DNA from 3 places in the Blautia sp. DFI.6.71 genome. Region 2 is predicted to be linked to each of the others. Evidence: predicted binding sites of a transcription regulator. Region 2 holds the regulator's gene; each other region holds the start of a gene.
The links. Region 2 encodes Rex, which represses fermentation and respiration genes when NADH is low (regulators of the CRP and FNR family bind a similar motif). Its sites were predicted from a motif close to ATTGTTAANTANTTAACAAT; they were not measured.
Positions count from the first base shown of each region.

Region 1: the regulator Rex is predicted to act here: its motif matches at 6,460-6,479, upstream of adhE (bifunctional acetaldehyde-CoA/alcohol dehydrogenase).
Region 3: the regulator Rex is predicted to act here: its motif matches at 3,066-3,085, upstream of LJE12_RS11425 (iron-sulfur cluster assembly scaffold protein).

Region 1 covers NZ_JAJDMJ010000012.1:50,898-58,563, reverse strand. The annotation lists gene LJE12_RS07520 (FUSC family protein) at 1-626, shown strand, start outside; gene cls (cardiolipin synthase) at 744-2,303, shown strand; gene LJE12_RS07510 (class II aldolase/adducin family protein) at 2,384-3,472, shown strand; gene adhE (bifunctional acetaldehyde-CoA/alcohol dehydrogenase) at 3,562-6,219, opposite strand; gene typA (translational GTPase TypA) at 6,724-7,666, opposite strand, start outside.
Region 2 covers NZ_JAJDMJ010000015.1:3,189-10,854, forward strand. The annotation lists gene LJE12_RS08360 (class I SAM-dependent methyltransferase) at 1-393, shown strand, start outside; gene LJE12_RS08365 (S8 family peptidase) at 902-1,747, shown strand; gene LJE12_RS08370 (NADP-dependent isocitrate dehydrogenase) at 1,863-3,071, shown strand; gene LJE12_RS08375 (ABC-F family ATP-binding cassette domain-containing protein) at 3,188-5,098, opposite strand; gene LJE12_RS08380 (redox-sensing transcriptional repressor Rex) at 5,359-6,006, shown strand; gene LJE12_RS08385 (NAD(P)H-hydrate dehydratase) at 6,096-7,595, shown strand.
Region 3 covers NZ_JAJDMJ010000024.1:47,731-55,396, reverse strand. The annotation lists partial or broken gene LJE12_RS11435 (hypothetical protein) at 1-665, opposite strand, end outside; gene LJE12_RS11430 (GGGtGRT protein) at 1,169-2,179, opposite strand; gene LJE12_RS11425 (iron-sulfur cluster assembly scaffold protein) at 2,198-2,890, opposite strand; gene LJE12_RS11420 (TraX family protein) at 3,143-3,883, shown strand; gene LJE12_RS11415 (UDP-N-acetylglucosamine pyrophosphorylase) at 3,991-4,662, opposite strand; gene LJE12_RS11410 (DNA topoisomerase) at 4,725-6,905, opposite strand; gene LJE12_RS11405 (formate/nitrite transporter family protein) at 6,907-7,662, opposite strand.

The DNA of each region.
Region 1 (7,666 bases), on a different contig from region 2:
TGGGCTATGATGTGACAGGAAGGGAATACACCTTCCGTGTGATCGGACTGCTGGTGGGAATGGTGATCTGTATGATCGTATTCTATAAGAATCAGAGAAACAGAGCTTATCGAAGAACCTTCCTGGATCTGTTCCGGGAATTTGATCTTAAGTCAGCGAGAAGCAGATGGTATGTGAAACTGACACTGATCGTATCCAGCGCAATGCTGTTTATGAATCTTCTGGGACTTCCCAGAGCAATGTGGGCAGGAATCGCCTGTATGTCCGTATGTCTGCCTTTTACAGAGGACTGTATCCCAAGGTCTGTGAGCAGAGGAATGTTTAATGTTGTGGGCTGTCTGCTGTTTATTGTGCTGTATCTGGTACTTCCTAAATCCATGTATCCGTACATTGGAATGATCGGAGGAATCGGAGTTGGATATTCAGCAGGATATCCGTGGCAGACTGCATTTAATACATTTGGAGCGTTGTCTATTGCAGCAGGGATCTTCGGAATGCCGGCAGCAATAGCACTTCGTATAGGTGCCAATGTTCTGGGAGCAGCTTATACGGTAATCTGCAATAAAGTAACAGATAAAGTAGCAGAGTATATAGGCACAAATAAATGTGCAGAAAATCTTTCCTGACTGAAACTGCGGAGCGGTTATAAGCAAGTAAAAAAGCGGATGATTTTATCCGTCTGATATGTGTTCTGGGAATAGAGTGAATATTAACGTACAATGACAGAGGGAGAGAGAAAGAATATGAAACAGGATACCCTGGAAGGCAGGGCGAAAACGAAAAATGGTGTAAAACGATTATGCTTTTCCGCAGTATGTATTTTACTGGAAGCAGCTTTTATCATTGCTATGATCACAAAGCTGAATCAATATGCGGAGATTATCAATCTGATAACAAGGCTTCTTGCAGGTGTACTGGTTCTTAAGCTGTATGCGTCAGACCAGACTTCATCTATGAAAATGCCCTGGGTTATTTTGATCCTTGTATTCCCTATCTTGGGAGTGGGATTGTACTTACTGATTGGTCTCAATGGCGGTACCCGTAAAATGCGGGAGCGTTATGACCAGATCGACAGGGAACTTCTGCCGTTGCTTCCCAATGACAGTGAGTGCAGGGAAACGCTTGGCAGGAAAATCCCGAAGGCAGGCAATATTTCTGATTATATACAGAAAAATGCCTCCTATCCGGTCTATCAGAATACAGATGTTATTTATTATGATGAGGCAGTCAAAGGGCTGGAGGCTCAGCTGGCAGATCTGGCAAAGGCAGAGAAATTCATTTTTATGGAATATCATGCCATTGAGGATGCACAGGCCTGGCATAAAATCCAGAGAGTTCTGGAAGACCGCGTAAAGGCAGGCGTAGAAGTCAGAGTATTTTATGACGACATGGGTTCCATTGGGTTTATCAATACAGACTTCATTAAGAAAATGGAAAATGTGGGAATCCATTGCAGAGTGTTCAACCCTTTTACTCCGGGTCTGAATGTGTTCCTGAATAACCGGGATCACCGCAAGATCACAGTAATCGATGGAAAAGTGGGATTTACCGGCGGTTACAACCTCGCCAACGAATATTTTAATTTCACACATCCTTATGGACAGTGGAAGGATACAGGTATCCGTCTGGAGGGGGAGGCAGTCCGTTCCCTGACAGTAACATTCCTGGAGATGTGGAATGCTGTCAGTGATAAGGATAAAAATGACAGTGATTTTACCGGATTTCTGGTTCAGACAGATTATCAGGCAAAGCAGACAGGCTTTATCCAGCCTTATGCGGACAGTCCTATGGACCATGAACAGGTAGGCGAAGAGGTGTATATCAGTATGGTGAACAAAGCAGAAAAATATTGCTGGTTTATGACTCCGTACCTGATCATCACAGATGAAATGAGCCATGCTCTGTGTCTGGCTGCCAAGCGCGGGGTAGACGTGAGAATCATCACACCTGGTATTCCGGATAAAAAGATGATCTACAATATCACACGATCCTTTTACCATGGACTGGTGAAGCATGGAGTGCGTATCTATGAATGGACACCTGGTTTCTGTCATGCAAAGATAAGTGTGGCAGATGACTGTATGGCAACCTGCGGAACCATAAATCTGGATTACAGAAGTCTGTATCATCATTTTGAAAACGGCTGCTTTATGGCAGACTGCCAGGCAGTTCTGGATATCCGAAATGATCTTGCAGCAACAATGGATGAATGCCGTGAAGTCACAGAACAGTACAGTACCGGACGCAGCGCATATCTGCGATTGGGACAGCTGTTTATGAGGTTATTTGCGGGATTATTATAACACTTGGAAAAAAGCAGAATATCGTGTACAATGGAATGGGGAACAGCAAAACTATTATAAATATGGGAGGAATTTTAACTATGGATCTTTCAACCTTAGTAAAAATGTCAAATACTTATGGAAGCAACCCTGCCTATGTTCTTGCAGGCGGTGGCAATACTTCTGTAAAAGATGACACCACATTGTATGTAAAAGGCTCCGGTACACAGCTTGCCACAATTAAGGCAGAGGAATTTGTGGAAATGAGCAGAGCACGTTTGAATGAGATCATGAAAACAGATTATCCGGAAGACGATGTCAAACGTGAATCGCTGTATCTTGCAGATGTTATGGCTGCAGTAACAGATGCTGACAAAACAAAACGTCCAAGTGTAGAAGCACTGCTTCATAACTTATTTGCCTATACTTATGTACTGCATGTTCATCCTACACTTGTCAATGGACTGACCTGCGGAAAAGGCGCAAAGGAACTCAGCGAACAGCTCCTTGGAAAAGATGTACTCTGGATCGATATCTGCAAACCCGGATATACGCTTGCACGTATCTGCTATGAGAAAATGAATGCTTATAAAGAAGAATACGGAAAAGATGTTCAGGTTCTTCTGCTCCAGAATCATGGAATTTTCGTTGCAGCAAATACTGTAGAGGAAATTGGAGCATTATTTGACGGCGTGATCAGTAAATTAGAGAAACAGGTAAAGAGAACTGCTGATGTCAGTGATGCTGTTACATCTGAAAAAGAACAGGCAGCAGAGAAGCTTTCCCGGTTACTGGGACATGCAGTAGAAGTTGTACCTGTAGCAGAAGCTGATCATTTTGTAAAAGATAAAGCAGCGGCTGCACCGCTTCTGAAGCCGTTTACACCGGATCACATTGTATATTGCGGACCATATCCGTTATTTGTAGAGGATATTGACCAGGCAAAAGCTGCGCTGGATGCATTTATGGCAGAGAATGACAAAGAGCCAAGACTGATCCTGGTACAGGGAGTCGGTGCCTTTATCATGGAAGATGATAAGGGAAAAGCTGCAAAAGCACAGCTTCTTGTAAAAGATGCCATTAAGCTTGCAGTATATGCAGAAAGCTTTGGCGGTCCGCTTCATATGACGGATGATATTACATACTTTATCACACATTGGGAAGCAGAAGCATATCGCAGTAAGAAATAATATAATAAGGGGCTGTCTTTTTTTGACAGCCCCATTTTGTTGGTTTAAACACTATATTTTTAAAGGAAAAGGTTTATTTTCAGCAAATCTTATTTCTCTTCTTTTTTCTCTTTGGCTTTCCCGGATTCAGGAATATTTCCCTCACCATAGTAAGCTTTCAGATAGATTTCCTTCAGCTCAGACATTAATGGATATCTCGGGTTGGCACCGGTACACTGGTCATTAAATGCCTGTTCGGTCATTTCGTCAAGAGTTTCGAGGAAGTACTTCTCGTCTACGCCGTATTCTTTGATCGTATGTTTGATCTCAATAGTATCCATCAGTTCCTGCAGTTTCTGGAGAAGCTTCTCAAATACTTCGCTGTCGTTCTTGCCTGTCAGACCTACAGAACGGCCAATCTCAGCGTAACGTGCAAGTGTGTGCGGATACTGATACTGTGGGAAGGTACCCATCTTAGCTGGAACTTCGGCTGCATTATAGCGCAGAACATGAAGCAGAACCAGAGCATTTGCAATACCATGTGGAAGGTGATGGAAAGCTCCCAGCTTATGAGCAAGAGAGTGGTTTACGCCAAGGAAAGCATTTGCGAAAGCCATACCAGCCATGCAGGAAGCATTTGCCATATGCTGTCTTGCTTCTACATCAGAACCATCTTTGTATGCACGTGGCAGATAGTTAAATACCAGTTTGATTGCATTTAATGCAAGACCATCTGTATAATCAGATGCCATCATGGAAGCATAGGCTTCAAGTGCATGAGTCATAACGTCGATACCGGAAGCACAGGTCAGTCCCTTAGGTGCGCTCATCATATTATCTGTATCAACAATAGCCATGTCAGGCATTAATTCATAATCAGCCAGAGGCCATTTGATACCTGTAGTCTTATCAGTAATGATAGCAAAAGGTGTTACCTCGGAACCTGTACCGGAAGATGTTGGAACAGCTATAAAGTAAGCTTTCTTACCCATATGCGGGAATGTGAAGATTCTCTTACGGATATCCATAAAGTCCATAGCCATATCATCAAAGTTGGCGTCCGGATTTTCATAGAGAACCCACATGATCTTGCCGGCATCCATTGCGGAACCACCGCCCATTGCGATAATGCAGTCAGGCTCGAACATTCTCATTGCAGCAGCACCGGCTCTTGCAGAAGCGAGAGATGGATCTGGCTCTACATCGTAGAAGCAGGTATGTACGATTCCCATCTGATCTAATTTATCTTCGATCTTTTTAGTATATCCATTCTTATAAAGGAAAGAGTCTGTTACGATAAAGCAGCGTTTCTTGTGCATAACAGTGCCAAGTTCATCCAGAGCAACCGGCAGGCAGCCTTTTTTGAAATAAACTTTTTCCGGTGTTCTAATCCAGAGCATATTTTCTCTCCTTTCAGCAACGGTCTTGATGTTAATGAGATGTTTTACACCTACGTTCTCAGATACGGAGTTGCCACCCCAGGAACCGCAGCCCAAAGTCAGGGACGGAACAAGTTTGAAGTTGTAAAGGTCGCCGATACCGCCCTGAGAAGATGGAGTATTGATGAGGATACGGCAGGTCTTCATAGCTGCTGCGTGTTTTTCCATTTTTTCCTTTTCTCTTGTGTCAATGTAGAGAGCGGAGGTATGTCCATAACCGCCGTCAGCTACAAGCTGTTCAGCTTTGGCAATCGCTTCGTCAAAAGTTTTGGCCTTGTACATGGCAAGTACAGGGGAAAGCTTCTCATGTGCGAATTCTTCGCTGATGTCTACAGATTCAACCTCACCGATCAGAATCTTTGTTTCAGGAGGAACTGCAACACCGGCCATCTCAGCGATAGTGGCAGCCTTCTGTCCTACGATCTTTGCATTCAATGCGCCATTGATAAGGATAGTTTTTCTTACTTTCTCTAATTCATCCGGTTTCAGGAAGTAACATCCTCTGTAAAGGAATTCTTCTTTTACTTTCTTATAAATGCTCTCAAGAACAGTTACAGACTGTTCGGAAGCACAGATCATACCATTGTCAAAGGTCTTGGAATGGATGATGGAGTTAACTGCCAGACGGATATCTGCACTGTCATCAATGATAACAGGAGTATTTCCGGGACCTACACCTAAAGCAGGTTTTCCGGAAGAATAGGCAGCCTTAACCATTCCGGGACCACCTGTAGCAAGGATGATGTCTGCTTCACGCATAACCTGATTTGTCAGATCAAGACTTGGAACATCGATCCATCCGATGATTCCCTCCGGTGCACCGGCTTCTACAGCTGCCTCCAGAACAACCTTTGCTGCCTCAATGGTACATTTCTTTGCGCGGGGATGCGGACTGATGATGATTGCATTACGTGTTTTCAGTGCAATCAGAGTTTTGAAAATTGCAGTAGATGTTGGGTTGGTTGTAGGAATAACAGCAGCAATCAGACCGATCGGCTCAGCTATTTTCTTAATACCGTAAGCAGTATCTTCTTCAATCACACCGCAGGTTCTGGTATTCTTATATGCGTTGTATACATATTCGGCTGCGTAATGGTTCTTGATAACCTTATCTTCTACAATACCCATTCCTGTTTCTTCAACAGCATCTTTAGCAAGCGGGATACGTGCTTTGTCAGCAGCAGTAGCGGCAGCTTTAAAAATCTTATCTACCTGCTCCTGGGTAAATGTTGCGAAAATCTTCTGTGCCTCTTTCATGGCTGCAATCTTTGCAGTAAGAGCTTCAGGGGTGTCGATGATGGTTGGGATAGTGTTCTCTTTTTTTGCCATTTGGGAATCCTCCTGTTTGTGTTTTCGTTAAAAGTATTTACCGTGACCTGTTATGTTTTTATTATATAAATAAACTGATTATTTGGTCAACAGTAACATTAATATGAGCATAACGAAATATTATGGTGAAAATTGTGCATAATCACGTAAATAATGTGAATAAAATATCAATTGTCAGAATATATGAGAAAAATTTAACAATATATGTTCTGTTGGCAACTGAGAGAAAGTTAAAAAAATAACGTTAATAAATTAACAACCTCGATGATGCTATTATATGACTTTGTTAATTATTTATCAATTACAAAGCATATGAAAAAGTTAACAAATACTAACTTGGAATTTCGTGAAAATATAACAATATAATTTGTAGAAGGATTTATGTTTTTCCATATGTTTGCAGGAGATTAAGAGTTACTGTGAACGGAGTGAACAGTAATGATTAAGAAAAATTAAGCCCCGCAAAATCTGCGAGGCTTAATTTTTCTTAAATTTCTATTTGTTTCAGGCTTTTCTGAAAGCGGCTCTCTTACGTTCTCTGGAATCCAGCAGTCTCTTACGGATACGGAGAGATTCCGGTGTAACCTCAAGGAGTTCATCCTGGTCGATGAAATCGATGGCCTGTTCCAGACTGAGAACTCTTGGTGGAGTTAATTTCAGTGCATCATCAGCGGAAGAAGAACGTGTGTTAGTCAGATGTTTTGTCTTGCATACGTTCAGCTCGATATCTTCGGCTTTACCATTCTGTCCGATAACCATACCGCTGTAAACCTTTGCACCAGGTCCGATAAACAGAGTACCACGCTCCTGGGCTGCGAACAGACCATAAGTAACAGCTTCGCCAGCCTCGAAAGCGATCAGAGATCCCTGTTTTCTGTACTGGAAATCTCCCTTGTAAGGAGCATATCCGTCAAACATGGTATTGATGATGCCGGTACCCTTGGTGGAAGTAAGGAACTCACCGCGGAATCCGATCAGTCCACGGGAAGGAATGTGGAATTCCAGACGGACAGTACCGTCACTGGCAGTACTCATACCCTGCAGCTCACCTTTACGTTCGCTCAGCTTCTGGATCACAGTACCGGAAAATTCTTCCGGAACATCTACATAAGCGATTTCCATAGGTTCAAGTTTCTTTCCGCGCTCGTCTGTTTTGTACAGAACCTCCGGTTTACTTACTGCGAATTCATAACCTTCACGTCTCATGTTCTCGATCAGGACAGACAGATGAAGTTCTCCACGTCCGGAAACCTTAAAGGCTTCTGTTGTTTCAGTATCTTCTACACGAAGGCTGACATCTGTATTCAGCTCACGGTAGAGACGGTCACGAAGATGACGGGATGTGATGTATTTACCTTCCTGGCCTGCCAGCGGACTGTCATTTACGATGAAGTTCATGGCAATGGTAGGCTCGGAAATCTTCTGGAAAGGAATTGCCTCCGGGTTT
Region 2 (7,666 bases):
GAACAGAATCCGGTGATCGCCGCACTTTTGAAGGATGCGCTCCGGCGTGCCAGAAAGCATCCCGTATTAAAAGACATTGCTTCCAGAATGAAACTGGTGGAGGGTGACAGTGTGTCATGTATGGAGAAACTTATGGATCCGGTAGATGTGATCTATCTTGATCCCATGTTCCCAAAGAGACAGAAATCCGGTCTGATAAATAAAAAACTTCAGCTGATCCAGAAACTTGAACCTCCATGTTCTGAGGAAAAAGATCTTTTTGATGCAGCTATCAAAGCCGGACCTTCCAGAATTATCGTAAAACGTCCTCTTAAGAGCGTCTGTCTTGATGGAAGAGAGCCTTCTTATATATTAAAAGGAAAAGCAATACGATATGACTGTTATGTGATGTAGAAGGTTTATCAGCACATTGCAGCAGCCCTTTATTTTTGAGGGCTGCTGCAATGTATCTTTTTCCATTCCCGGATAAATTCCATTTGTTCCTGATCGGAGATTTCCTGGGAGGCAGCGTCATTTCCGGCAGCTACACAGCAGAGCAGGACGAAGGTCTGAAAGAGTAAAAATACCAGTATCAATAATAATGCAGTCATAATTTGTCTCCTTAATATTATGCAGATGGTTACAGTTATTTTATGAAATTGCTATAAGGATATTTTTCGGGATTTCTGTAACAGATTCTGTATATGCCTGTTGTTTTGCATATCAGAAGTATCTGCATATCATGGAAGCTTTATACATTTTATTTACAGAAAAACGGAGATATGACAGGAGAAACTGTCGGACACGAAAATATAATCTTCCGAATAATTTAAAGTAAGACGCAGATGTTCATTGTCTTTGCAGCGACCTGATGAACAGTTGCGGTAAGATTTCATTATCCAGATGATTCGGAGGATTTTTTATGAAGAATTCAGATGATTCCGGATATACAGGAAAGCACGTGGGTGTGTGTGTTCTGGATACCGGGATTTTTCCTCATATAGATTTTACAGGGAGAATACTTGCGTTTCAAGATTTCATCGGACATCGTATCAGACCTTATGATGATAATTCTCATGGAACCCATGTATGTGGGATCATTGGCGGTGACGGAAGGGCTTCGAAAGGACGGATCAGAGGAATTGCCCCCGGGTGTAGCCTGATAGTTCTGAAGGTGCTCGACAGAACGGGAAATGGCAGGAAAGAAGATGTTTTACAGGCTTTTCGCTGGATTCTGGAGAATAAGAGATATTATGGGATACGTGTAGTGAATATCTCGGTGGGAACAACCTGCAGGAGAGCAGAAGATCACAGAGTTCTGATTGCGGGTGTGGAACAACTTTGGGATGCAGGTCTGGTGGTAGTTGCTGCGGCAGGAAATCAGGGACCGAAGGCAGGAAGTGTGACAGCACCGGGAAGCAGCCGGAAGATTATCACAGTAGGCTCCAGCGATCTGCTTACAGGACGGACTGCCATATCCGGCAGGGGACCTACATTTGAGTGTGTTTGTAAACCGGATCTGGTTGCACCTGGGAATCATGTTCTTGCCTGTGCACCGGGGGCAGATAACGGATATGGAGTGAAGAGTGGTACTTCTATGTCTACACCTCTGGTTGCAGGGGCAGCAGCATTGATGCTTGAGAAGAATCCGGAGCTGACTAATGTTCAGATCAAGATGAAATTGAAAGAAAGTGCCAGGGATATGGGATTGCCAAAGAATCAGCAGGGATGGGGAGAACTGGATCTGGAACGCTTTATGGAACTGTGATCAGTAATCATTTTATTTGGCAAAATATTGCTTTAATGTATAAAAGCATTGACGAACGGTCTGTTTTCGGCTATCATGATAGTTAACTGGATGAGAGCCAAAGAGGAGGATTAACATGAAAAAAATTCAGATGCAGACACCACTTGTGGAGATGGATGGAGATGAGATGACCAGAATTCTCTGGAAAATAATCAAAGATGAGCTTCTTCTTCCGTATATTGATTTGAACACTGAGTATTATGACCTTGGTCTGGAATACAGAAATGAAACGGATGATCAGGTAACTGTTGATGCAGCAGAGGCTACAAAGAAGTACGGCGTTGCAGTGAAATGTGCCACTATCACTCCTAATAAGGCAAGAATGGAAGAGTATACCTTAAAGAAAATGTACAAGAGTCCTAACGGAACGATTCGTGCAATTCTCGACGGAACTGTTTTTCGTGCCCCAATCGTAGTGAAGGGTATTGAACCATGTGTTAAGAACTGGAAGAAACCGATCACCATCGCACGTCATGCCTATGGTGATGTGTATAAGAACACAGAGATGTATATTGACGGCCCCGGAGATGCTTATCTGGTATTTGAAGGTGCAGACGGACAGCAGAGAAAAGAGCTGATCCATCATTATGAGGGACCGGGTGTGCTTCAGGGTATGCACAATCTGGATGATTCTATCACAAGTTTTGCAAGATGCTGTTTTAATTATGCACTGGATACAAAACAGAACCTGTGGCTTGGCGGCAAGGATACGATCTCCAAGATTTATGACGGACGTTTTAAGGAAATCTTTGCAACTATTTATGAAGATGAGTTTAAGGAGAAATTCGAGGCAGCAGGCATTGAATATTTCTACAGCCTGATCGATGATATCGTAGCTCGTGTCATGAAGGCTGAAGGCGGATTTATCTGGGCCTGCAAGAACTATGATGGAGATGTTATGAGCGATATGGTTTCTTCAGCATTTGGTTCTCTGGCTATGATGACATCTGTACTGGTATCTCCACAGGGATATTACGAATATGAAGCTGCTCATGGAACTGTACAGAGACATTATTATCGCTATCTGAAAGGTGAGGAGACATCTACTAACTCTGTAGCAACTATTTTTGCATGGACCGGAGCTCTGAGAAAAAGAGGTGAGCTGGACGACAATAAAGAATTGATGGAATTTGCTGATAAACTGGAGAAGGCGACTCTGGAGACGATTGAAAGCGGTAAGATGACAAAAGACCTTGCGCTGATCACTTCTCTTGAGGATGTGACAGTACTGAACAGTAAAGATTTCATCCTTGCCATCAGAGAGAGACTGGATGAAATTTTATAATGTCAGAAATTATCCGGTAATGTTTCTATAACATTATAAAGTTCTCCGGGCAGGATCACACTGCAGCGGAGAAACCTGTAAAAAGTTATAAACTGCGAAAATGGGAAGAACCTGCATTATGCAAGTTCTTCCCATTTTTCATATAATCCTTCTAATTCTTCGGTAATGGTGGCTTTCTCTTTGCTGAGTTTCGCACATTCTGCCACATTTGTGCAGATATCCGGGAGAATCATGGTTTCGTCGATCTCTTTATCTCTGGTTTCAAGTTCTTCAATGCGGGCTTCTACTTTTTTTAGTTCGTTCTCTCGTTTTCGCTGGCGGGCCTGTTCTTCTTTCTGCTGCTGCCAGGAAAGCTTGTTATCAGAAGCCTGCTTTGCTTCTGTCACAGCCTGAGCGGCAGCCGGAGCATATTTTTCCGTCAGCTCTTCTTTTTTCTCCAGATAATAGTCGTAATCTCCGATATAATTTACAATTGCCTGATTGGTCAGATCCAGGATCCGGGTAGCTGTCTGGTTGATGAAGTAACGGTCGTGGGAAACATAGAATACTGTTCCTGTGTAACTGTTCAATGCCTCTTCAAGAATCTCTTTTGAAGCGATATCCAGATGGTTGGTGGGCTCATCGAGGATCAGAAAGTTTGCTTCGGACAGCATCAGCTTGGCGAGGGAAACACGACCTCTTTCTCCGCCGGACAGAGCGGAGATCAGTTTGAATACGTCATCCCCTGTGAAAAGGAATGCTGCCAGCATATTTCGAATTTCTGTTTCCGTAAGTGTGGGATAAGCATCTGAGATTTCCTCAAAAATAGTTTTCTCCATATGAAGAACATGGTGTTCCTGGTCATAGTAGCCAATCTGTACCTTGGAACCAAGAGTAAATCTGCCGCTGTCTGCATCGATCAGCCCATTGATGATCTTTAACATGGTGGTTTTGCCTGTGCCGTTATTGCCAATCAGGGCTACACGTTCTCCACGTTTGATCTCAAAGGAGATGTCACTGAAAAGTGTCTGTCCGGGAAAAGATTTGGAAAGACTTTCCACAGTAAGGACATCATTTCCGCTGACAAATCTTGGTTCCAGGGAAATGCGCATCTGATTCTGAATCTCCTGTGGTTTATCAATGCGCTGGACTTTATCCAGCATTTTCTCGCGGCTTTCCGCACGTTTGATGGATTTCTCGCGGTTAAAGGATTTCAGCTTGGCAATGACTGCTTCCTGATGTTTGATATCCCGCTGCTGGTTCAGGTAGGCTTTGTACTGGGCGTCACGCAACTGGGCTTTTTTCAGGGCATAGGCAGAATAGTTGCCACTGTACATACGCATATTTCCTGCTTCGATTTCCACAACTTTTGTTACGACTTTGTCAAGAAAGTAACGGTCGTGGGATACGATAAATACAGCACCCGGGTAATTCAGAAGATAGGTTTCCAGCCAGGAAATACTCTCCATATCCAGATGGTTGGTAGGCTCATCCAGAAGAAGAATGTCAGGGCTGGCAAGAAGCAGTTTACCCAGAGCTACGCGGGTTTTCTGGCCGCCTGAAAGAGTTTCTATCTGGCGTTCGAAATCTTCTTCTGTGAAACCAAGACCTTTTAATACACCCATGATCTCACTTTTGTAAGCGTAACCATTTTCCAGTTCAAACTGGTGACTCAGTCTTGTGTAAGTATTCATCAGGCTGTCCAGAGCATCTCCGGTGGTGGTTTTCATTTCCTGTTCCAGAGAGCGCAGACGGTTCTCCATATCAATAATGTGCTGTTTGGTGGAAATCAGTTCTTCGTAAATGGTATGATGGCCATGAATGTCCTGATACTGGGCAAGGTAGCCGATATTTTTATCTTTGGCAAGTACCACGTTTCCTGAATCCGGGGAGAGCTCATGCATAATGATTCGCAGCAGAGTCGTCTTGCCTGCACCGTTATTGCCGATGAGAGCTGCCTTTTCGCGGTCTTCTATATGGAAACTGGCATCCTTGAGAATGATTTTTTCGCCAAAGGATTTACAGATATTCTGACATGATAAAATCATAGGAATTCCTCCGTTTGTAATTTGTCCGCGTACTATTATAATCGAAAATGCCTGTTTTTGAAAGCATTTTAAGAGATTTTGTCCAGGGAAAAGAAGGCATCGGATAGATGTATGGAAGAAAATATGATATTCCGGGGAATTTTTCAGAATGAAATTGATAAAAAAATACAGAAATATTTGGTCAAAAAGTACAAATTTAATTTGACAATAAAATAACATCTGGGTATAATTGACATAGATAAGCTAAGGAGGGAAAATTTGTGGAAGCTAAGGAAATTTCGAAAGCGGTAATCAAGCGTCTGCCGCGGTACTACCGCTACCTCGGTGAATTGATGGAGGAGAATGTAGAGCGTATATCTTCAAATGATCTTAGCAAGAAGATGCATGTGACGGCTTCCCAGATTCGTCAGGACTTAAATAATTTCGGTGGTTTTGGTCAGCAGGGTTACGGCTATAATGTACGCTATTTGTATACAGAAATCGGTAAAATCCTTGGGCTGGATACTGTACATCCGATGATTATTCTGGGTGCCGGTAATCTGGGACAGGCATTGGCCAATTATGTGGATTTTGAAAAGCGCGGATTTAAGCTGGTTGGTATTTTTGACGTCAATCCTGTACTTGAGGGGATTGCAGTTCGTGGAATTGAGATTCAGATGTTGAGCGATCTTCCTTTGTTTCTGAAGGAGAATGAGGTTGAGATTGCAATCCTGACTCTTCCTAAAAACAAAGCCAAAGAGATGGCAAAGATTTTAATTGATAATGGAATTAAGGCAATCTGGAATTTTGCACATATTGATCTGGATGCCCCGGAGGATGTAATGGTAGAGAACGTACATCTTTCAGAGAGTCTTATGACTTTGTCCTATAACCTGAGTGAGTACAGAAAGGAACATGAAGGAATGTAAGGGATAACTGTGAAACACAAGGCTGTGGTCATCTGATCACAGCTTTTGTCTTGTATGTAAATGTGTTATTGTAAACAGGAGGTGAACAGATGAGAGAGATTGTAACTGCTGTTGAGATGAAAGAACTGGACCATAATACGATTCAGAAAGCCGGGATATCGTCTCCGGTACTTATGGAGAGGGCGGCATTAAAGACGGTTGAGGAGATTGTACAGAGATTAAAGAATAAAGAAAAAGAGAAAATCCTTGTGGTCTGCGGAACCGGCAACAATGGCGGAGACGGATTGGCGATTGCCAGACTGCTTCAGTTGAGAGGAGTCAGAACCTGGTATTATATTGCGGGTAAGGAAGAGAAAATGACTGCTGAAACTGCCGGACAGCTTAAAACAGCAGAATATTATCAGGTGCCCCGGGTGCATAACCTGGATCCGGATGAATATACTACTATAGTAGATGCCATCTTTGGGGTTGGACTGAGCAGACCTGTAGAGGGAAAATATGCAGAGCTTATCAGTACAATGAACCGGGCATCTGCGTATAAAGTAGCTGTGGATATTCCATCCGGGATTGACTCAGACACCGGATTTGAGAAGGGAATTGCATTCCGGGCAGATCTTACGGTTACCTTTGCTTTTCGCAAAAGAGGGCTGTGTTTTTATCCCGGACGCATGTATGGCGGTGAGATCGTTGTTACGGATATCGGAATCTATTCCATACCCGGAAAGAAAATCTGTATGCATCATCTGGAACGTGAAGATTTGAAAATGCTTCCGGAGAGAGTTCCCTATGGAAATAAAGGAACCTTCGGTAAGGTTCTTCTTATAGCTGGCAGCGAAGGAATGTGCGGAGCTGCATATCTGAGTGCAGCAGCTGCTCTGAAAAGCTCTGCGGGAATGGTGAGAATTCAGACCGTGGAGGCCAACAGGATTCCGTTGCAGACACTGTTGCCGGAAGCCATGATCACCTGTGATTTTGATGAGAAAAAAAACCAGGCAATGCTTGACTGGTGTGATGTGCTTGTGATAGGACCAGGTCTTGGAACCGGAGCGCAGAGCAGGGAAAGAGCTCAGTGGTTTCTGGCGAAGGCAGCTGAGTGTAAAAAAACAGTAATTCTGGATGCAGATGGCCTGAATCTTCTGTCAGTCCATGACAACTGGAAGCGTTTTATCGGGGAACATGTGATCCTGACACCTCATATTGGTGAGATGAGTCGTCTGTGCGGAAAAGAAATCGGTAAGATCCAGGATTGTCTGGCACAGACCGCAGCTGATTATGCAAAGGAGTCTGGAGCGGTTTGCGTTCTGAAGGATGCCTGTACTGTGGTGGCAGATGCTTTTGGAGATATGTATTTGAACATTTCGGGTAATGCAGGAATGGCTACAGCGGGAAGTGGAGATGTGTTAAGCGGTGTGCTTGCCGGTATACAGTGTATGTATCTGGCAGCAGAAAAGAAATTTTCTCCTGTTATGCTGGCTGCACTTGGTGTATATGTGCATGGGCTGGCAGGTGATCTGGCTGCTGAAACAGTAGGGCAGCGAGGGATGACCGCAGGAGATATCATCTGTTTTCTGCCGGAAATACTAAGATAGGATATTCATTTTGAGGCAGTAAATCTGTGAAACAATTTGCAGATATTAACATGAAAAAATAACAGAGGAAA
Region 3 (7,666 bases), on a different contig from region 2:
CACATCAACATATCCGGCTCTGGTTCTACATCATCCCATGAATCGTACTCTTCCTGAGTAATTGTGAGAAATCTCGTACCACTATTTGGTACACAGTTAACCTCGTAATCCTCCTCTGATTCCCCACGAACGAGAACCCGTATCCTGCACTCTGCCTGAATTCCTTCTTCTGTTTCCATGACAAAAGTTTCTTCATGAATCCCCTGAGAAAGATTTGGCTTTACATAAATATCCACTGCAACAGCTTCTCCGGGCTTAACCTTATTCCCAACTTTCATCGGAAGTCTTCCCTCATATAATAATGGATGCTCTAAATGTTCAAGTCTAAAATCATTCAATTCTGAAATGGATTTGATCTGCCAGCTCTCTGTACCTGTATTTTTTATCTCTAGCCTTTCCCAACCGCCGCCGTTTACTCCAGTCTGTCCCAAATCAAGGATTTCACTAGAAACTGTCGCCTCATATTTCTCATATCTCATTTCACTGTCTGAATCCACAGTATCCTCGAAAATAGCTGAAGCTTCCGATACATCGCCTTCCTGCTCTGTGGTTTCCGAAATAAATGTTTCCTCTCCAGCAGAAAAATCGGCTGCCAATACCGGCTGACCGGTAACGATCACAGCAGAAAGAAACAGCGATAAAAATGTTTTGCCTCTCCTTCTCATAATACTTTGCCTTCTTTCCATCATTATACCTCGTTATCATGTTACGTTTATGTTAACATATTGTATCATATATGTAATATTTTTTCAACAATCTTTTTTATTTAACATATTTAACTATGCAGAAAAAGCGGCTTGAAAAGCCGCTTTTTTCTACCTTCATCCATACCATTACTGGTACCGACTTGTGGTTCACTACACTTGGCGGTAAATACCCGTGACTGGACTTTCACCAGTAAGATTAGTGCCATGCTCGGCACACTAGAAAAAATGCCGTAACCCTTGTGGTTGCGGCATTTCTTTTCCTGTGATCGGCTCTTCTTTTTGTTTCCTTCGCTCTGTTGCCTACTTGTTACCTACCTGTTTGCCTATCTTGCCATTTTCAAGGCTTCTCACCGTGTCTCAAATTACTTTCTCATTTTTTGATCTAAACTAAGAAAAGTACCGCAGCCCTTGGAACTACGGTACTTTCTAGGTTTGTTGACTCTTTGATTAAAAAGGTTTGATTAGAACTTTCCAGCCTTAGCAGCTTCCTCGATGGAAACAGCTACTGCAACTGTCATACCAACCATCGGGTTGTTACCAGCGCCGATGAGACCCATCATCTCTACGTGAGCCGGTACAGAAGAAGAACCAGCGAACTGTGCATCAGAGTGCATACGTCCTAATGTATCTGTCATACCGTAGGAAGCTGGACCTGCTGCCATGTTGTCTGGGTGAAGTGTACGTCCTGTACCACCACCGGAAGCAACTGAGAAGTATTTCTTACCTGCTTCAAGACGTTCTTTCTTGTATGTACCTGCAACCGGATGCTGGAAACGTGTCGGGTTTGTGGAGTTACCTGTGATAGAAACGTCAACGTCTTCTTTCCACATGATAGCAACACCTTCCGGAACGCTGTTAGCGCCGTAGCAGTTAACTTTTGCACGAAGTCCTTCGGAGTATGCTTTTCTGAATACTTCTTTAACTTCGTTCTTATATGGATCGTATTCTGTCTCTACATATGTAAAGCCGTTGATACGGGAGATGATCTGAGCAGCATCTTTACCAAGACCGTTCAGGATAACACGTAATGGTTTCTGACGAACTTTGTTAGCTTTCTCAGCGATACCGATAGCACCTTCAGCTGCTGCGAAGGACTCATGTCCAGCCAGGAAGCAGAAGCACTCTGTTTCTTCTTCAAGAAGCATCTTGCCAAGGTTACCATGTCCAAGACCTACTTTACGTGTATCAGCAACGGATCCAGGAATACAGAATGCCTGAAGTCCTTCACCGATAGCTGCTGCTGCATCTGCTGCTTTCTTGCATCCTTTTTTGATTGCGATTGCAGCACCTACTGTGTATGCCCAGCAAGCGTTCTCGAAACAGATTGGCTGAATGCCTTTGATCTGATCGTATACATTAAGACCTGCGTCTTTTGTGATTTTCTCAGCTTCTTCGATAGAAGCAATGCCATAGCTGTTTAAAACAGAATTGATCTTGTCAATTCGTCTCTCATATGATTCAAATAAAGCCATTTCCTGTTACCTCCTAAATTATTCTTTTCTTGGGTCGATAATTTTAACAGCGTCTGCAACACGGCCATACTGACCTTTTGCTTTTTCCCATGCAGTATTCGGGTCATCGCCTTTTTTGATGAAATCAGTCATTTTTCCAAGGCTTACGAACTGATATCCGATGATCTCATCATCTGCATCAAGAGCAATACCTGTTACATAACCTTCTGCCATTTCAAGGTAACGAGGTCCTTTTTTCAGAGTTCCATACATTGTACCAACCTGAGAACGAAGTCCTTTACCAAGGTCTTCAAGTCCAGCACCTACTGGAAGTCCTTCTTCTGAGAATGCAGACTGTGTACGTCCATAAACGATCTGAAGGAAGAGTTCTCTCATAGCTGTATTAATCGCATCACAAACTAAGTCAGTGTTCAGTGCCTCCATAACTGTAAGTCCCGGAAGAATCTCGGAAGCCATAGCTGCAGAATGGGTCATACCTGAACATCCGATTGTCTCAACCAGCGCTTCCTGGATGATACCCTCTTTAACATTTAATGTAAGCTTGCAGGCACCCTGCTGTGGTGCACACCAGCCAACACCGTGTGTAAGACCGGAAATGTCTTTGACTTCTTTTGCCTGTACCCATTTAGCTTCTTCTGGGATTGGAGCGGCGCCATGATGAACGCCCTGTGCAACTGGGCACATTTCTTCTACTTCGCGTGAATAAATCATTGTAAAACTCCTTTCAAGTATAGATTAACTTCATGTTGTTATACTCTCCACTGTACAGAACTGCTGAATGAACTGCACAGGATAAAACTCCGATGTCTGCTGAATGACTTCAGAGGAGTATGCCTAACAACCTAGTGTTATTTTCTCACAAAAGTGCTGATTCGTCCAGTCATAAATTGTAAAATTTTTAACCATCTTTGATTTTTTTGTGGTAAAATAGTTCTAATTTCTATTAATGAAGGGATTTCTATTATGACAACAAAGTTACCTGCTTCCTTTCTCCCTGCAAAATTTCAGGTTCTGAGCGGAAGCGCTTTAAAATTAATTGCTATCACCCTGATGCTGATTGACCATACCGGCTTAATGATCCTGTATAATTATCCTGCCACAACTGCAACCCTTTTCAGTTTCGGTGGCGTGGATTACAGCTGGTATCGGATTTTCCGGGATATCGGCAGGGCCGCTTTTCCAATTTTCTGTTTTCTGTTAGTGGAAGGATTTCTACATACACATAACCGTAAGAAATATGGCCTGAATCTGTTTCTATTTGCATGTATCTCTGAGATTCCATGGAACTTCATGTTTACCAACACCTGGAGATATGAAAAACAGAATGTATTTTTCACCCTGTTTCTGGGATACCTGGCATTCTGTGCCCTGGAATACTTCTGGGATAATCAGAAAATGCAGCTTGTCTGCGTGCTGGCACTGCTGACTGTCTCTGTGTTTCTGAAGGCAGATTACGGATGGCGGGGATTTGTATTCCTGCTGATCATGTACTGGTTCCGCAACGATAAAACCGCCCAGGCGATCATCGGAAGCTGCTGGCTTTACTATGAATGGAAAGCCTGCTTTGCTTTTCTTTCCATTAATATGTACAATGGTGAACGTGGATTTGTAAAAGGAAGATTTCTGAAATATGTTTTTTACTGGTTTTATCCGGTGCACATTACCATTCTGGTAATCCTGAGAAAACTTTTATTTCATATGTAATATCAGGTACAACAAATATCTTCTATCTCAGACAGACATAAAAATATAAAAGGGCAGGCTGTATGATTGAAATAATATCCTTCATACAACCTGCCTCTTCTATATTTTCAACTTCTCTTTTCTGCAATTTCTGTTTTTGACTTATAAATGTGATTTGCAGGTACGCAGCCTCTTACTGAGGAAAGTGGATAAATGTTGCAGCAGCGTCCGATCACAGTTCCGGGATTTAATACGGAACCGCATCCCACTTCTACGTTATCTCCAAGCATTGCGCCGAATTTCTTCAGACCTGTTTCAATCTTCTCGTCACCGTCTTTTACAACTACCAGTTTCTTGTCAGATTTTACATTGGAACAGATGGAACCTGCACCCATATGGGATTTGTAGCCGAGAACTGCATCGCCTACATAATTGTAGTGCGGAACCTGTACCTTGTTGAAAAGTACCGCATTCTTTAATTCCGTAGAATTACCTACTACTGCACCCTCACCTATAATTGCTTTTCCGCGTATAAATGCACAGTGGCGTACTTCTGCTTCTTTACCTATGATGACCGGACCGTTGATGCAGGCTGTAGGTGCTACTTTGGCACTCTTGGCGATCCATACATCTTCTGACGGGTGGTCGTATTCTTCTTCACTTAAGGTCTGTCCCAGTTTCAGAATGAAATCTCCGATCTCCGGTAATACTTCCCATGGATATGTTTTTCCTTCAAATAAATCCTTTGCGATTGTTTCGTTCAGATCCAGAAGGTTTGCAATTGTAAAATCTTTTAACATAATATTTTCCTCTTTTCTCTCGCTATGATGACATGTTTTCTTTTATCTGTCACAAATGCACACTACTTTGAAGCAGACGGCTTTCTGCAGGTACGTGATCGTCCCGCTGCGGACGTTGATCTGCCTGTTGTTTTCGCACTGTTTTTTTCAGATGAATCCTTATAATTCACTGCTGCAGCATCAAAGAACTGTCTCAGATATGGCTGGATATTGCTGTCCTCCACCTGTCTGGTGCGAAGGCGCACAAAATGTTCCAGCTTATCCATATATTCCTGTTCTGTAATACTGCCCTCTGCCACATAATTCAGTCCTTTTTCCCAGCTTGCTGTCAGTTCTGGGTTCAGAAGCTGTCTGATGGAGCAGTTTACCACATCAAAGATCATCTCTCCAAGAAGGGTTGGAGTGATCACCTGGGTTTTCTTATTGAGTGCCAGATATTTGATATTGCACAGTTTCTTAAGAATTTCCGCTCTGGTGGCACTGGTTCCGATTCCGCAGCTTTTAATCTGGGCACGAAGCTCTTCGTCCTCGATCAGCTGACCTGCATTCTCCATTGCAAGAATCATAGAACCGGAATTATAACGCTTTGGCGGCGATGTCTCGCCCTCTTTGATACTCAGGCTGTCCACAGAGAGTATATCACCTTTTTTCAGGTTCTGCAATGCGGCAAGAAGTCTGGTATCACACGCCATATCCTCAGCCGAATCATCAGCTTTGTTCCCGCCGTTTTTTCCTGTATCCGGATCTTCCTCTTCACTTCCCTCATTGCCGGCTACGCCGGCTCTGTTCACACTGCTCATGGCATCTGCTGCTTTTCGCTTCGCAAAAGAATTTGTGGCAACTTTTAAGTACCCTTCATCCAGCAGTACTTTAAATGAAGAAAAGAAGCTCTCATTCTGAATTTTTGTCACAAGACTGATCTTCTGATATACTGCAGGAGGATAAAAAATACATACAAACCTTCTGACAATGGTCTCATATACACGCTGCGCAGTAAGAGAAACACTTCTCAATGCGTTTAAGCCCTGGCCTGTGGGTACGATTGCATAATGGTCTGTGATCTGCTTATCATTAACATATCTGGTCTTTGCCAGATTTTTGTAATTTCCCTGTTCAATAATGTGCTGTGCGATCTCTGCTGTATGTTCATAATTTCGCAGCCCGGAGATATTCTTATAAATCTCTTTTGCTGCCGCAGTAGACAACACACGGGCATCTGTTCTGGGATAAGTAACCAGCTTCTTCTCATACAGTTCCTGTACGATTTTTAATGTCTCATCTGGACTGATCTTGAACAGCTTGGAGCACACATTCTGAAGCTCCGCCAGGTTAAATAAAAGCGGCGGATTCCTGTTCTCTTTTTTTCGCTCGATTTTCTCCACTGTACACTGCAGCGGCTGATTCACAGACAGCTCCTGTATCAGTTTTTCAGCGTAGGCTTTTTCTTTAAATCCGTTCTCTTTGTACAGATAAGGAGTCTGGAAATATCTGCTGCCTTCCACAGCTCTCCATTCTCCCTCAAAGTTTTCTCCCTCAAGGGCAATGCTGCTGAGTACACGGTAAAACGGAGTTTTCACAAACGCACGGATCTCACGTTCTCTTCGCACTACCATTCCAAGTACACAGGTCATAACTCGTCCTACGGAAATGGCCTGATATTTCGTATTTAAATAATTTGACACACTGTTTCCATAACGCAGTGTCAGTATACGGGAAAAATTAATTCCCATGAGATAGTCTTCTTTCGCCCGAAGATAGGCTGAAGCAGAAAGATTGTCATATGCTGACAGATCCTTTGCCTCTCTGATTCCTCTCATAATTTCTTCTTCTGTCTGAGAGTCGATCCAGACCCTCTTTTCTTTTTTTCCATGAACACCTGCCATCTGTGCCACCAGACGGTAGATGTATTCTCCCTCCCGTCCGGAGTCGGTACACACGTAAATAGTGTCCACATCCTCTCGGTTAAGCAGTCCTTTGACAATCTCAAACTGCTTCTGCACTCCGGAGATCACTTCATATTTAAATTCGCGCGGCAAAAAAGGCAGGGTATCTAAACTCCACCTTTTATATTTGATATCATATTTTTCCGGGTAGCTCATGGTGACCAGGTGTCCCACACACCAGGTCACCACGCTGTCCTGAGATTCCAGGTAGCCATCCCGTCTTTGTCCGTTGATTTTCAAAGCTTTTGCGAATTCCTGTGCCACACTGGGCTTTTCGGCTATGTATAAAGCTTTTGACATATTATTTATCTGCACTCATCTTTCTGAGCGGCCATGCCAGCAACAGGGCACCGCCCACCATATTTCCTAAAGTTACTACTACCATGCTCTTTAACATGGCTCCAGGGGATAATCCAGGTACCAGGCAGTATGCGGTAACAAAGATTCCCATGTTTGCGATGCAGTGCTCAAATCCACTTACAACAAATCCTGAGATACACATAACGATCATCAGGAATCTTCCTGCATCACTCTTTAATTTCATACCACAGAGCACACCGAGACAGACGAAGAAGTTACAGAGCACTGCTCTGAAAAACATCTGTCCGAGCGGAATACTCAATTTGTTTCCGATAAATCCTGCAAAATAATCTGCTGTTCCGGACGCTCCTGCACCTACAAACAACAATGCTAAAATTGCACATCCGACAAAGTTTCCAAGGTAGCTTACGCCCCATACCTTACCTGCCTCTTTCCAGCTCACCTGTTTATCATAGGCTCCGAACGCCATTACCATATTGTTTCCTGTAAAAAGTTCGCCGCCTACGAAGCTGATCAGAAGCACTGCAATGGAGAATACTAATGCCCCCACAAATTTTCCCCATTCAGGCATGGTCTTGGAGAATACGTTTCCAACTACATTACTGTAGATCATGGCCACATCAATAAAAAAACCCGCCATGATTGCACGTATGAAGTACTTGAAAAAGTTGGTATTCACCAGGTTACTCTTGGCTTTCGCCGCGTTTGACACTTTCTGTACATCTTCGTAATTCATAACT